Regions from separate parts of the Paenibacillus sanfengchensis genome, predicted to be linked through region 3. Evidence: predicted binding sites of a transcription regulator. Region 3 holds the regulator's gene; each other region holds the start of a gene.
The links. The regulator LexA, encoded in region 3, represses DNA repair genes until DNA is damaged. The targets are predictions, from matches to a motif close to CGAACATATGTTCG.
Positions count from the first base shown of each region.

Region 1: a site for LexA is predicted at 1,019-1,032, ahead of V4U84_RS07505 (putative DNA modification/repair radical SAM protein). Genes of this name have one in related genera too.
Region 2: a site for LexA is predicted at 1,748-1,761, ahead of recA (recombinase RecA). Genes of this name have one in related genera too.

Region 1 covers NZ_JBAGJC010000003.1:281,961-286,130, forward strand. The annotation lists gene V4U84_RS07505 (putative DNA modification/repair radical SAM protein) at 1-984, opposite strand, end outside; gene V4U84_RS07510 (serine hydrolase domain-containing protein) at 1,182-2,741, shown strand; gene V4U84_RS07515 (MsnO8 family LLM class oxidoreductase) at 3,018-3,965, opposite strand; gene V4U84_RS07520 (histidine phosphatase family protein) at 3,982-4,170, opposite strand, start outside.
Region 2 covers NZ_JBAGJC010000001.1:206,439-210,608, reverse strand. The annotation lists gene pgsA (CDP-diacylglycerol--glycerol-3-phosphate 3-phosphatidyltransferase) at 1-29, shown strand, start outside; gene V4U84_RS00940 (competence/damage-inducible protein A) at 63-1,328, shown strand; gene recA (recombinase RecA) at 1,848-2,906, shown strand; gene V4U84_RS00930 (regulatory protein RecX) at 3,007-3,861, shown strand; gene rny (ribonuclease Y) at 4,164-4,170, shown strand, end outside.
Region 3 covers NZ_JBAGJC010000004.1:464,199-468,368, reverse strand. The annotation lists gene V4U84_RS11390 (1,2-dihydroxy-3-keto-5-methylthiopentene dioxygenase) at 1-123, shown strand, start outside; gene V4U84_RS11385 (FixH family protein) at 187-609, opposite strand; gene V4U84_RS11380 (HAD family hydrolase) at 648-1,442, opposite strand; gene V4U84_RS11375 (hypothetical protein) at 1,498-2,031, opposite strand; gene V4U84_RS11370 (DUF896 domain-containing protein) at 2,083-2,256, opposite strand; gene V4U84_RS11365 (LysM peptidoglycan-binding domain-containing protein) at 2,388-2,744, opposite strand; gene lexA (transcriptional repressor LexA) at 2,932-3,558, shown strand; gene glnA (type I glutamate--ammonia ligase) at 3,893-4,170, opposite strand, start outside.

The sequences.
Region 1 (4,170 bases), on a different contig from region 3:
TTGATTGATCTCCACGGGGAATCGATCGATATGATTTACGGCCCAATGGCACTTGGGGTCCATAAACGGATTGAAATTCGGAGTTCTTTCATCCAGCAGTTCATGGGCTTCGAATCCGTAAAACCGCAGCAGCCAGTCAGCCTGGTAGAGCCGATGCTCCCGCAGAAGCGGCGGTTTACTGTCCAGCGCCGGGAGCAGCGAATGCTCCATCACCGGCGTGTAAGCGGAATAGTACACCCGCTTCAGCTCGTATTTGCGATACAACGCCTCGGTCAGAGTCAAAATCTTCAAATCGCTGTCCGGCGTTGCCCCCACGATCAACTGGGTGCTCTGGCCCCCCGGCACGAATTTCGGCGCATGCCGAAACTTTACCAAATCGGTGCTGTTCTCGCGGATGCCCTCCCGGATCGCCGACATCGGCCGGAGTATCGTCTCCTTGCTCTTATCCGGCGCAAGCTGCCGTAAGCTGGCTTGGGACGGAAGCTCAATGTTTACGCTCATCCTGTCGGCGAGCAGTCCCAGCCTGGAAATCAGCGCCGGATCCGCTCCAGGGATAGCCTTCACATGAATATATCCCGAGAACCCGTATTGATTCCGCAGCAGTTCCAATACCCGGATTAATCGTTCCGTAGTATAATCCGGATTCCTCATGATCCCCGAGCTTAAGAATAAACCTTCAATATAGTTACGGCGGTAAAAATTCATCGTAAGCTCCGCAAGCTCTTCCGGTGTGAACATAGCTCTGCGGGTGTCGTGGGAGCGGCGGTTTACGCAGTATTTGCAATCGAAAATGCAGCTGTTTGTCATCAGAACCTTCAACAAAGAGATGCAGCGCCCATCGGCGGCAAAGCTGTGGCAGATGCCCGAGGCAACGGTGTTCCCCTGCTTTCCGCTTTGCCCGGACCTCTCACTCCCGCTGGAGGAACAGGAAACATCGTATTTGGCGGAATCCGTCAAGATCGCAAGCTTCTCCAATACATCCATAAAACGATCCTCCCTTTTGATCATCATTATAATACGAACATCTGTTCTTGTAAATACAAAAAACCCCATTTTCTTGTAATGAAAATGTAAGATTCCTTTTAGAACCGATTAAGGGAAATCGATGGGAACAAAACGGAGCCCCGCCTATACTAAAAAGCTGTATAAAGCGATTGAATCGAAGAGGAGTTGAATTACGAATGAAGAAGAAATCGGGCCTGGCCGGTAAAATCATCCCAAAAACTTTGCTGCCGGTTCTAATAATCACCGCCGGCATATACGCCTGTTTCCCTGCGGCAGGCGCCGTATCGGCCATATCGGCAACATCGAACCCCGAACGTTCGGGGCACGCGGAGAAGAAGGGCGATGTGTCGGAATTCAAGCGTTACTTGGATGAACAGGTTCCTTTGCTGCAAAAAAAATACGGTGTTCCCGGAGTCTCGATCGGCGTGCTTGAGCATGGCAACACCGCCTATGCCCTACAGTACGGATTCGCGGACAAAACGGCCGGCCGGAAGCTGGACGAAAAATCGCGTTTTCAAGCGGGATCCATTTCCAAAAGCGTTACCGCCTGGGGGATTTTAAAGCTGGCGGAGGAGGGAAAATTATCATTGGATGACCCGGTCAGCAAGCATCTCGGAAACCGGACGATTCCAGGTGCGAAAGTCGTTTCGGAGGAAGTGACCCTCCGGCGTCTGTTAAGCCATACCGCGGGGCTTGCTCCGCATCCCGGTTATATGGGCGTCGAGCCGGGCCGGAAGCTCCCTGCGCCCGAGCAATCTCTCGCCGGAGCCGGCCTGTTCAACGATCCCGTGAAATTCGCCTTAGCTCCCGGCAAAGAAGCGGCATATTCGGGGGCGGGGTACACGATCCTTCAGATGGTGATTGAGGAGGTTTCGGGGCAGCCGTTCGAGGACTATATGAAAAATCGGGTGCTTCACCCGCTGGGGATGGATTCCAGCAGCTTCGGGCAAGAAGAGGAGGACAGACCGTTCTTAACCAAAGCTTACGGTTATTTCGGACAGGAGCTGCCGGCCTTCCGGTTCGCCGAGCGGGCTGCCGCAGGGCTAACGACCACGGCCGAGGACTTGATGAAGCTCATGCAGGCAAGCCTGGACACCTCGAAAAGCGGAGGAACCCCCTTGGGGCACGATGTTGTAAGTCCCGGTCTGGTGCGGGAAATGCAGAAACCGGTACTGGGCGAGAACGGGCTCGGTATTTTTTCACGCAGCCTGCCGGACGGTACCACCCTCTTGTACCACCCGGGGGACAATCGAGGTTGGCACGCCTTCTATGGCTTTATCCCGGAGTCTCAAAACGGCCTGGTCATCCTGACCAATAGCGAGAACGGCATCGACCTGCGGCAGGATTTGTATCATGCCTGGATCCGGTTTGAAACCGGGGCTCTGCCGGAAGGAGCGACCGCGCTGGCGCAAACGAGCTCCCTCCATCAATGGGGCGCCTATGGCCTCACAGCCGCGCTGGCGGTTTATCTTCTGCTTGCCGCCTGGCGCATTCGCAGCGGGCGCAGATTATTTGTGTTCAATCACCCCAAGCCGCCTTTTGTACGACTAACGATCCGTTTGATTGTTATATTGGTTCCAGGCACTCTGCTTTACCTTGGGGCCTACCGCTGGAGCGTCATCGGGCTGCAGAGCGGGCTGAAATTCATCGTCCTCGCCGTTTCCGCCTGGCTTGCCGGCCTGCTCATTTTCGGATTTTTCCCGAAGCTGCCCGCAAAAAAAGCAAAACAAGACTAATGCGGCCTATTAGCGCACTGACGTTGCATCAAACCCGCCGGAATCACGCCTAGCCGCCCGCATTAGCGGCTTTTAGGGGCGCTATTGCGGTCCGATTCGGCTCCGCGAGAATAATAGCAGTCAAAAAGGGCCTTATTCTCCCCTGTTGCGGGCTCCGAAATCAGGGTTTGGCCCGTTTTTTCCAAAATAAAGCCCTTAAACTGCTACTCCATACCTCCAGCCAAATTCGACAAAATAGCGCCGCAAAACGCCCCTATCTCCTGTCCGGATGCGGCTTCAATCAATATGGAAGCCGCATCCGGACAGGAGGCGGTACGAATTGAGCCTGGTCTCATAGTCCGGAGCGGCCGTCACGATCAAAAATTCCTCATTCCCGTACAACCGCTGGAGTTGGAACAGCTGTTCAGCCAATTGCTCGGGCGTACCGGCCAACCGCTGCCGGGGAAGCTGTCCGCCCCGGGCAGCCAGCTCGGCCTCGATCAGGTCCGCCATCGCGCGGGCCTCGCGTTCGGTGGGGGCGCAGATCGCTTGAACCGCGACGATCGTTTCCGGCTCCGCCCGTAAAACGGAGGGTCGAAACGCCTTCCGATAAACGCGCAGCGTTTCGATTCCGTCGCTTTCGCTCATAAACTGGCCGAACACGTACCCCGTCCCGAGCTCAGCCGCATAGCCGGCGCTTTTGACGTTCGTTCCCAGCATCCAAACGTCCGGCTGCCGGAGGGGAACAGGCCTCGCGGCCACCGGCCGGGACTCGTAGGTATAGCTGTCCTGCAGCAGTGCCAGCAGTTCCGCTACCGACTCGCGATACCGGGCCACATGCTGCAAAAAGTTACCGCTGAGCGCCATCGCCGTATGCGCGTCGCCGCCAGGCGCCCGGCCCAGCCCCAGATCGATGCGCCCCGGATAAAGCGCGGCCAGCATCCGGAACCACTCCGCCGCTTTCAGCGGGGCGTAATGCGGCAGCAGCAGCGCGCCGGAACCAAGCTTGATCCGGGTGGTTACCGCGCCGATATGGGCAAGCAGGACCTCCGGAGACGGACACGCCAAGCCGTCCATATTGTGATGCTCCGCCGCCCAATAGCGGCGATATCCCCACTCTTCCGCCCGCTGCGCCAGCAGGACTGCCTGCCGCAAGGCTTCCTCATCGCTGCAGCCTCCAAGCTTGGGAACCAGATCCAACACACTTAGGCGCAGCCGCCGCCATTGATTTTCCCGTTCCGCCAAGAACCTCACTCCCCGGTCAAAAGTATGGCTGGAGCTTCAATATTTCTCCAGTCCCGATCTTTGCTTGCGGGTTCCAGAAATCCGAATCCGGAACGAGCAGCGTGTGCAGCATAGATATAACACCGCCATGGGTGACGATGAGCAGCGGTGCGGACTGTCCTTTTTCCGTCAACTGCGTTGTCATAGTTACGAGTTCCCCGTAGAT
Region 2 (4,170 bases), on a different contig from region 3:
GAAATGTGCTCAATTTTTCCAAGATGTAAACGGACAGGCACCCTCCCGAAGGAGATATGAGAATGAAAGCAGAAATCATCGCAGTCGGCACCGAGCTGCTGCTCGGTCAAATCGTAAATACGAATGCGCAGTACTTGTCCCAGGAGCTGGCCGCTCTCGGGGTCGATGTTTATTATCAAACCGTGGTCGGCGATAATTTGAGCCGGCTCTCCCATGCGATCACTACCGCTTTGGGGCGGGCGGATCTGCTGATTTTAACCGGCGGACTCGGCCCCACCCAGGATGACTTGACGAAGGACGCGGTCGCCGCGGTTTTGGGCAGATCGCTGCACATCGACCGGATGGCGATGGACCACGTGGACCGGTATTTTGAGGGACGGGGCATCCCGATGACGGAAAACAACCGGCGCCAGGCGCTGGTTGTTGACGGCGGAACCCCGCTGCCGAATGAAACCGGCCTTGCCGTCGGCAACGCCATCGCCCATGACGGGAAGTTTTACATTTTGCTGCCGGGTCCGCCGTCGGAGCTGAAGCCGATGTTCGAACGGCAGGCCAGGCCGTGGATACTGCAGCATGCTTTGACGCAGGAGGAGCCGTTATATTCCAAAATGCTGAAGTTCGCCGGGATTGGAGAATCCGGGCTTGAGACCAAGCTGATGGATTTGGTGGAAAATCAGACCGATCCGACGCTCGCTCCTTATGCCAAGGAGAGCGAAGTGACGGTCCGCATCTCCACCAAAGCCCGCACGGAAAGCGAGGCGATGGCGAAGCTGGACAAGCTGGAAGCCGAGATTGCCTCGCGGCTGCCCGAGCACTTGTATGCGAACGAAGATGTAACGATCGAAAAAACAATCGTAGATCTGATGACCGAAATGGGCTTGACGGTTAGTGCCGCCGAGAGCTGCACGGGCGGGCTGCTGATGCAATCCATCACCAGCGTCCCGGGCAGCGCCACCGTTTTTCTCGGCGGCATCGTCTGCTATTCCAATGGGATGAAGGAGAAGTTGCTGAACGTTCCGCACGATCTTCTTGAAGGCGAGAACGCACCCGGTGCCGTCAGCGCCGAAACCGCCCAGGTACTGGCGGAACAGGTGCGGATGATCGTGGACACCGATTTCGGTTTGTCCATTACCGGGGTAGCCGGCCCGGGGTACTCGGAGCGGAAGCCCGTGGGTCTCGTCTATATCGGCATTTCCCGCCGCGGCGGAGAAACCGAGGTTTACGAGCTCAACCTGAAAGGAAATCGCGATACGATCCGTTTGCGTTCGGCCAAAACGGTGCTGTACCACCTTTGGAAGCGGCTAAAAGCCGAGCGGGCTGCCAAGTAAGCCAGGTTTTAGGTTGGACTCGTCCCCTTGCCATTCCTTGGGCGGGGATATATAATGGGTGTACGGAAGAACCGTAGCAAACTGTTAAGTTGTGCTGCGGTTCTTTTTCGTTCTTTAGCCTTCCATCGGGTGATGAAAAGTGCTACTTCACTGCTACTCCCACCCAAAGCGGGGAATTTCCGGCGAATTGGCGCTGACTTACAAATCGGCAATAGAGAGGGCAGTACGCCTTACACCGCTGCCTTATTTAGAGTTTAAAAGGCAACCAATGCTTCATGGAAAGGAGAGGAGCTCAACGTTTCCCTTACAGGAAGAAGCCGGCAATGGAAGGATGCGCTGAGGATGCCCTCATTCGCCGGTACCTTCCAACGGACATTCCGGTTGGGTCAGAGGGCCTTTATAGGGAACAGAAAAAATTACGAATGTATGTTCGAAAAAACGCTTGGCAAACGTTCCAAAACAAGGTACAATTATAAATGTAAGAATTCCTTTATAATTATATTTAAGGATGTGAGCTGATTGTCAGATCGTCGTGCTGCGCTTGAAATGGCGCTTCGTCAAATAGAAAAACAATTCGGTAAAGGTTCGATCATGAAGCTGGGAGAATCCACCCATATGCAGGTGGAAATCGTCCCTAGTGGATCGTTGGCATTAGATATAGCACTCGGTACGGGAGGGCTTCCTCGCGGCCGGATTATCGAAGTATACGGGCCGGAATCTTCCGGTAAAACGACGGTGGCGCTTCATGCGATCGCCGAAGTTCAGAAAATCGGCGGACAAGCCGCGTTTATCGACGCGGAGCATGCGCTTGATCCCTCTTATGCCAACAAGCTTGGCGTAAACATTGACGAGTTGCTGCTGTCCCAGCCGGATACGGGCGAACAGGCGCTTGAAATCGCCGAGGCGCTCGTGCGCAGCGGCGCCGTGGATGTTATTGTTATTGACTCCGTAGCCGCGTTGGTTCCAAAGGCGGAAATCGAAGGTGAAATGGGGGATTCCCATGTCGGTCTTCAAGCCCGCCTCATGTCCCAGGCTCTCCGCAAATTGTCCGGTGCGATCAGCAAATCGAAGACGATCGCGATTTTCATTAACCAGTTGCGCGAGAAGGTTGGCGTTATGTTCGGTAACCCCGAGACCACACCAGGGGGCCGCGCCCTGAAATTCTACTCAACGGTACGCCTTGACGTGCGCCGGGTGGAAACGATCAAGATGGGCAATGATATGGTAGGTAACCGCACACGGATTAAAGTCGTCAAGAATAAAGTCGCACCTCCTTTCAAACAGGCGGAAATCGATATTATGTACGGCGAAGGGATCTCCAGGGAAGGCAGCATTATCGATATCGGCGTAGAGTTGGATATTGTGGACAAGAGTGGCGCCTGGTATTCCTATGCGGGTGAGCGCTTGGGCCAGGGGCGCGAGAATGCGAAGCAATATCTTAAAGAGCATGCGGAAATCGCCAATGCGATCGAACAAAAGATTCGTGAAGCCAGCAACCTGACGACTGCGGTGGCTCCTGCTTCGTCTAGCGACCTTGAAGCTGAAGCGCAAGAAGAGCAGGCGCTTTTCGAAGAATAATACATTTTTGCTGATGAAGCGCTCTGAGACCGGTATTTGCCGGAACAGAGCGCTTTTGTTTGGGATAGAGTTAAACATGGAGTAGGGGGCGGAACAGAAGATGCAGAGACGCTGGGGCGGAGGGGGAAGCCGGCATTCCCAAAACAGGGGGAAGGAAGAAGCAAGCGGGATCGTAGACATCTCGGAGGAAGGATTTTGGGAAGAAGACCGAGGCCGGCATTCCATAGAGCCGAAAACGGGTGGGGCTCAGACTTCCGGATCGGAAGCAGGCGGCATCGATAGCTTTCCGGAGGGTACCGAGCTGACGATTACTTCCGTATTGCTGCTGAAACGTCCCAAATTCCGTTACCGGATATCGTTCGGTCCTTACGCGCTGGAAGTCCATGAGGATGTCATGATTAAATACAGGATGATCAAGGGCGCGGTTTTTACCAAAAGCGAGCTGGAAGAGATCGTCCTCGCCGATGAAAGGCAGCGCGCCTATGCGGATGCGCTTCAATATCTCGGCCGGAAGCCGCGGACGGCTTATGAAATGACCATCCGATTAGGCGAAAAGGGATGGAACGAAGAGACAGTCGCCGGGGTCGTTGGCCGACTGACGGAAGAAGGGCTGTTGAACGATGCCGCATACGCCCAGGAATGGGCCGGACAGCGTGTTCGCAACCGCGGCAAGGGAAAGATGTGGGTCAAGCATGAACTACGCCAGAAAGGGATATCCAAGCCGCTGATCGAGGACGCCCTCGGGGCTGTCAGCGAAGAGGACGAATATGCGAGCGCCAAGGAGCTGGCCGTCAAGAAATGGCGGACGTCCACGGGGGAGGCGGCCGACAAGAAGCGGAAGACCGGTGCGTTTTTGCTGCGGCGAGGTTTTTCGGGCTCGTTGGTTTCCAGGGTGGTCCGCGAGCTTGCCCAGGGTGACGGACTGCACGAAGAAGAGGAGTGGGAGGATATCTAAGCGGGACGAGGAATGTGACATTCGCTTGACAATATCTTTCGCCAAATAATAAAATGAACATGAATCTATTTTTGTCGGGACCTTTTTTTCCTTCCAAAAATTCGGGGCCCGGAATGGATTCATTTTTTCAAACATGAAGGCCAATGTTCCGTTTGTGGCTGTTGTGGAATATGCATCATTCACACATGGAGAGCTTCGCCTAATCGGCCTGTAATGAATTCTTTGTATGATGATGATTGAGAAAATTACAACTGCAAACATCCCAAGGAATGCCTTGGAGGAAACAACGAGGAGGTGAACAGATGAATG
Region 3 (4,170 bases):
CCGGAAAACACACCGCATTTCTTTACCCTAACCGATGAACGCAAAGTTGTGGCCGTCCGCCTCTTTGTGGAGGAAGACGGTTGGATCGCCCACCCTTATGAGGATCCTTCCTTTCAAAAGTAAATCCATCTGAAAATGCAAACAAGGCTGCTTCCATAACGGGAGCAGCCTTGTTTTTGAGTATCGTTATTTAATCGTAAATTCCTCGGAAGGCATGGAATGCTGATCACGAGCGGTCACATGGGAAATGACATGGTACGTTCCCGGTTCTTCGAACGTCTTCTCCAATACGTAAAGCCCGTCGCCCGAGCCAGCAACTACTTCCTTACTGTGCTCATCTTCCGGTGAACCGTCCTTCCAGTACTCAAACATAACTTCTTTCGCATCATCGACATTCTGACCCTGGTGGGTAACCTTGGCTTCGAACCTTACAGGCTTTCCTGCGGTAACTTCCGCGGGATTCACCCGAAGCTCCACATTTATCGGCTCAAGCATATTGGCATCGGCCGCAATGTGGTGGTCCGTCCCCTTAGGATTGCCGCATCCGCTTAAAAGCACCGCAAACAGCAGGGTCAAACCGATGATCCACAAACCGTTCTTTTTGTTCATGGCGTTTACCTCCCTACTACTTGTTCCGTCTCCAACGCTCAAGCATATTTCGCGATAATGTCATGCAGCTCCGCAAGATGTTTGATTTCAAAATCCGGTACAATTTCATCGGTCCGGCTGCGTCCGTGCCGGTTAACCCATACCGTGATCATTCCCACGCTAAGCCCGCCGCAGATGTCGGTCGTCAACTTGTCGCCGACCATCAAGCTTTCCTCCGGTTCCACCCCCAACCGTTCCAGCGCATGGTGGAAAATGGCCGAATCGGGCTTTCCTTTTCCAAACGATCCGGAAATGATAATTTCATTGAAATAAGGCGACAGTTCCGGAACACCGTCAAGCTTCTCTTGTTGCAGGGCGGGACATCCGTTGGTCAATAAGAGCAGCTTGACCTTGCCCTTCAATTCGCCGAGAATGCGAAAAGTCTCTTCGTAAACATGGGGCCGGGAACGGCGTTCCCGGCCGAACTGCGCTGCCAGCTCCCCGGCGAGCGCCTCGTCCTCCACACCGAGCGACTTTAAACCGCGGAGCCAGGATTCCTTCTGGTAAACGGGGGCTAGTTGTTCCAGTTGGCGGAATTCCGGCTGTTCCCCTGCCGAGAAGGTCGCCCACAATCCCTCAAACGGATTGATCCCGATCATTTTGGTAAACGGATAGGTTTCATAAGACGCGTACAACTCTCTGGCTTCCTTGCGCACCGATTCCTCGAGCTTCTCAGGATCGATCCCCACCGCTTCTCCCGCTTTCAGGCAAGTCGCTTCAAAAGATTCTTTAATACTGCGCTCATCCCACAACAAAGTGTCATCCAGATCAAAACATACGGCCTTGATAGTCATAGTTCACACACTCCCCCAAAATATTGACAACCTCAATTTCAATCTATACTAACCCTTATTCCTTCTCAAAGGAAACATGGTGTACTTTCGCATATTGCTCCAGATGTTCTCCCATCGCCTCCGTGTCAAAACGGTTGCGGACGCGGTGGAACACCCAATTGACGTCTTTACTCTTCGGAGTAATCGTGATTTTGCCGCGGCCTACCTTTATTTTGCTGATGTTGTTTGCTTCCAGAGTGCGGTCGCGGTTAAATTTGGACGTATACAGCCAGCCTTTATGAATTCGCAAATACGGCTTCCTGAGAAAAATCGTCAACGCCAGGATCAGATAAAGTACGATCGTGAGCCAAAACAAAACCGAGTTGACTTCCGAGGCATTACCGATCAACCCGACCACGGCATACAGAAGGGCCAGCAAGACCAGAGCTGCCGGAAGAAGAATGTTTCTTCCTCTAAAAACCTCTCCTTCCCCCTTGGCGCCTAACGAATACCGGGGATCCTGCCCCCCGCCGCCGATCCGGCTCGGCCCCTTTCCTTTCTTGTTCATGCGAACCCGATTGCGTTCCACTTTCCTGTCAAACGAAGCCATGAAATTTCCTCCTACACCTAATGTTATGTAAGCCGAACCTTGCGGCCGGCGTTATTTATCCACGATTTCGATGGATTCAAGCTGTTGACGGAAGTTGTTCCGGATGTTCTGCAAATAAGTTTCCCGGAGCTGTGCCCGTTCCAGCTTCTCATCCTCCGTTAAGCCCACCGTTTTGTTTTTGCGGGCCAATTCATTGATCCGTTTCACCAGTGTATCTATATCCACTACATTTCCTCCTGTCTGATCATCCATATTCTATAAGCAACAATTCTTACTTTGACATGAGAAAAAGAGCTTGTCAAGGCAGCGGCCCCCGAATCCAAGCTCTTTCAGTTTCTTCATATATATAGGCGTGTTCAATCCGGCAAAACCAGTGTGTCCCCAGGATGAATATCGCTTACGGATAAACCGTTCACCCGTTTAATAGCCTCCACATACACACGGGTATCCTTTCCGCGGGGCTTATGATCAACCGCGATTTCCCATAGCGTGTCTCCAGGGGTAACAATGACGGTTTCCTTGACATGGGACCCTCCATCATTTGCTGCGGCAAAAGCGGTAACCACTCCGGTGCCGGTCATCGTCAAAAGAATCAACAGAAACGCAATCTTCATTACGCTTTTGGTCCATTCCGGAGAAAAACCGGGAACATGCCTCCACGAACGGGCAACCGGCTTATTATAAATACTTTGGTATGTAGTGTATCTTGGCATATCGAATCACTCCCCAAACAAATGTTCTTATCTCTTGATCTCAATATAACACGAACACTTGTTTGTTTCAATAGTTTTTCAGAACAATTGTTCGCATATATTAGAAAGCTTTAGAACTTATGTTTGTACGAACGACAGTTCTATGTTATAATTTTTCCAAACGTTACTAATGGGGTTGATGATCGTTATGTCCAAGGTTTCCAGCCGACAACAGGCTATTTTGGAATTTATACGCAATGAAGTTCGGATGAAGGGTTACCCTCCTTCAGTACGTGAGATCGGAGAAGCCGTCGGACTAGCCTCCAGCTCGACCGTGCACGGCCACCTCGACCGTTTGGAGAAGAAGGGCTTTATCCGCCGGGATCCCACCAAGCCTCGGGCCATCGAATTGCTGGGGCAGGAAGAATCGGAATCGCTCGGCATGTTCGCGCACAGCGTGACCCGGGTTCCGGTCGTCGGCAAGGTTACCGCCGGCATGCCGATTACGGCAACGGAGAACATCGAGGACTACTTCCCTCTCCCGCAGCATTATTCTTCAGACGGTGAGATCTTTATGCTTTCCGTTGTCGGGGAAAGTATGATTGAAGCAGGTATTCATAACGGGGATTATGTGATCGTTCGCCAACAGCAGACGGCCAACAACGGCGATATCGTCGTGGCTATGACGGAAGATGATGAGGCTACGGTGAAGACTTTTTACAAAGAAAAGGATCACATCCGCCTTCAACCTGAGAACTCGACAATGGAGCCGATTCGGCTCAAGAATGTCGTTATTCTCGGCAAAGTCGTCGGTTTATTCCGCGACCTGCACTAATCTATTCCCTAATTCGCATGATGAAGAGGCTCCCTTTCCCTGGGCAGCCTCTTTTCATTTTGCAATAAGTTGCCTATACGTTCGTTAGATCGTCCTGCGGTAAATAACGTTTCATTCCGGACCGCTCTTCCCGCCAAATTCGCTTCAACCACAGTCTGCGCCGATGGTATTTTTTCAATGCGAACACCATGTCGTATCAGCTCCTTGGCGTTAGCATGCCCAAAAGCCTGATTTTCATCAGTCGTCCCGTCATGGAATGCACATATTGGCGGAAAACCACAATCCAGTCTCATAAAAAAAGCCCCTGATGCCTAAGCACCAAGGGCTCTTCCTATTAATACAATGTCATGTACTGATCGCGTTCCCATTGATGGACTTGCGTGCGGAACATGTCCCACTCGATTTCTTTCAGTTCATAGAAATGAGTCAACGCATGGTCGCCGAGGGCTTCGGTGATGATCTCGCTGCGGATCAACTCGCCGAGCGCTTCCTTCAAGTCGGATGGCAAGCTTGGAATGCCTTCTTCCACACGCTCTTCTTCGGACATCACATAGATGTTCCGGTCTACCGGATCCACGAGCGGCAGTTCGTTCTTGATGCCGTCCAGGCCGG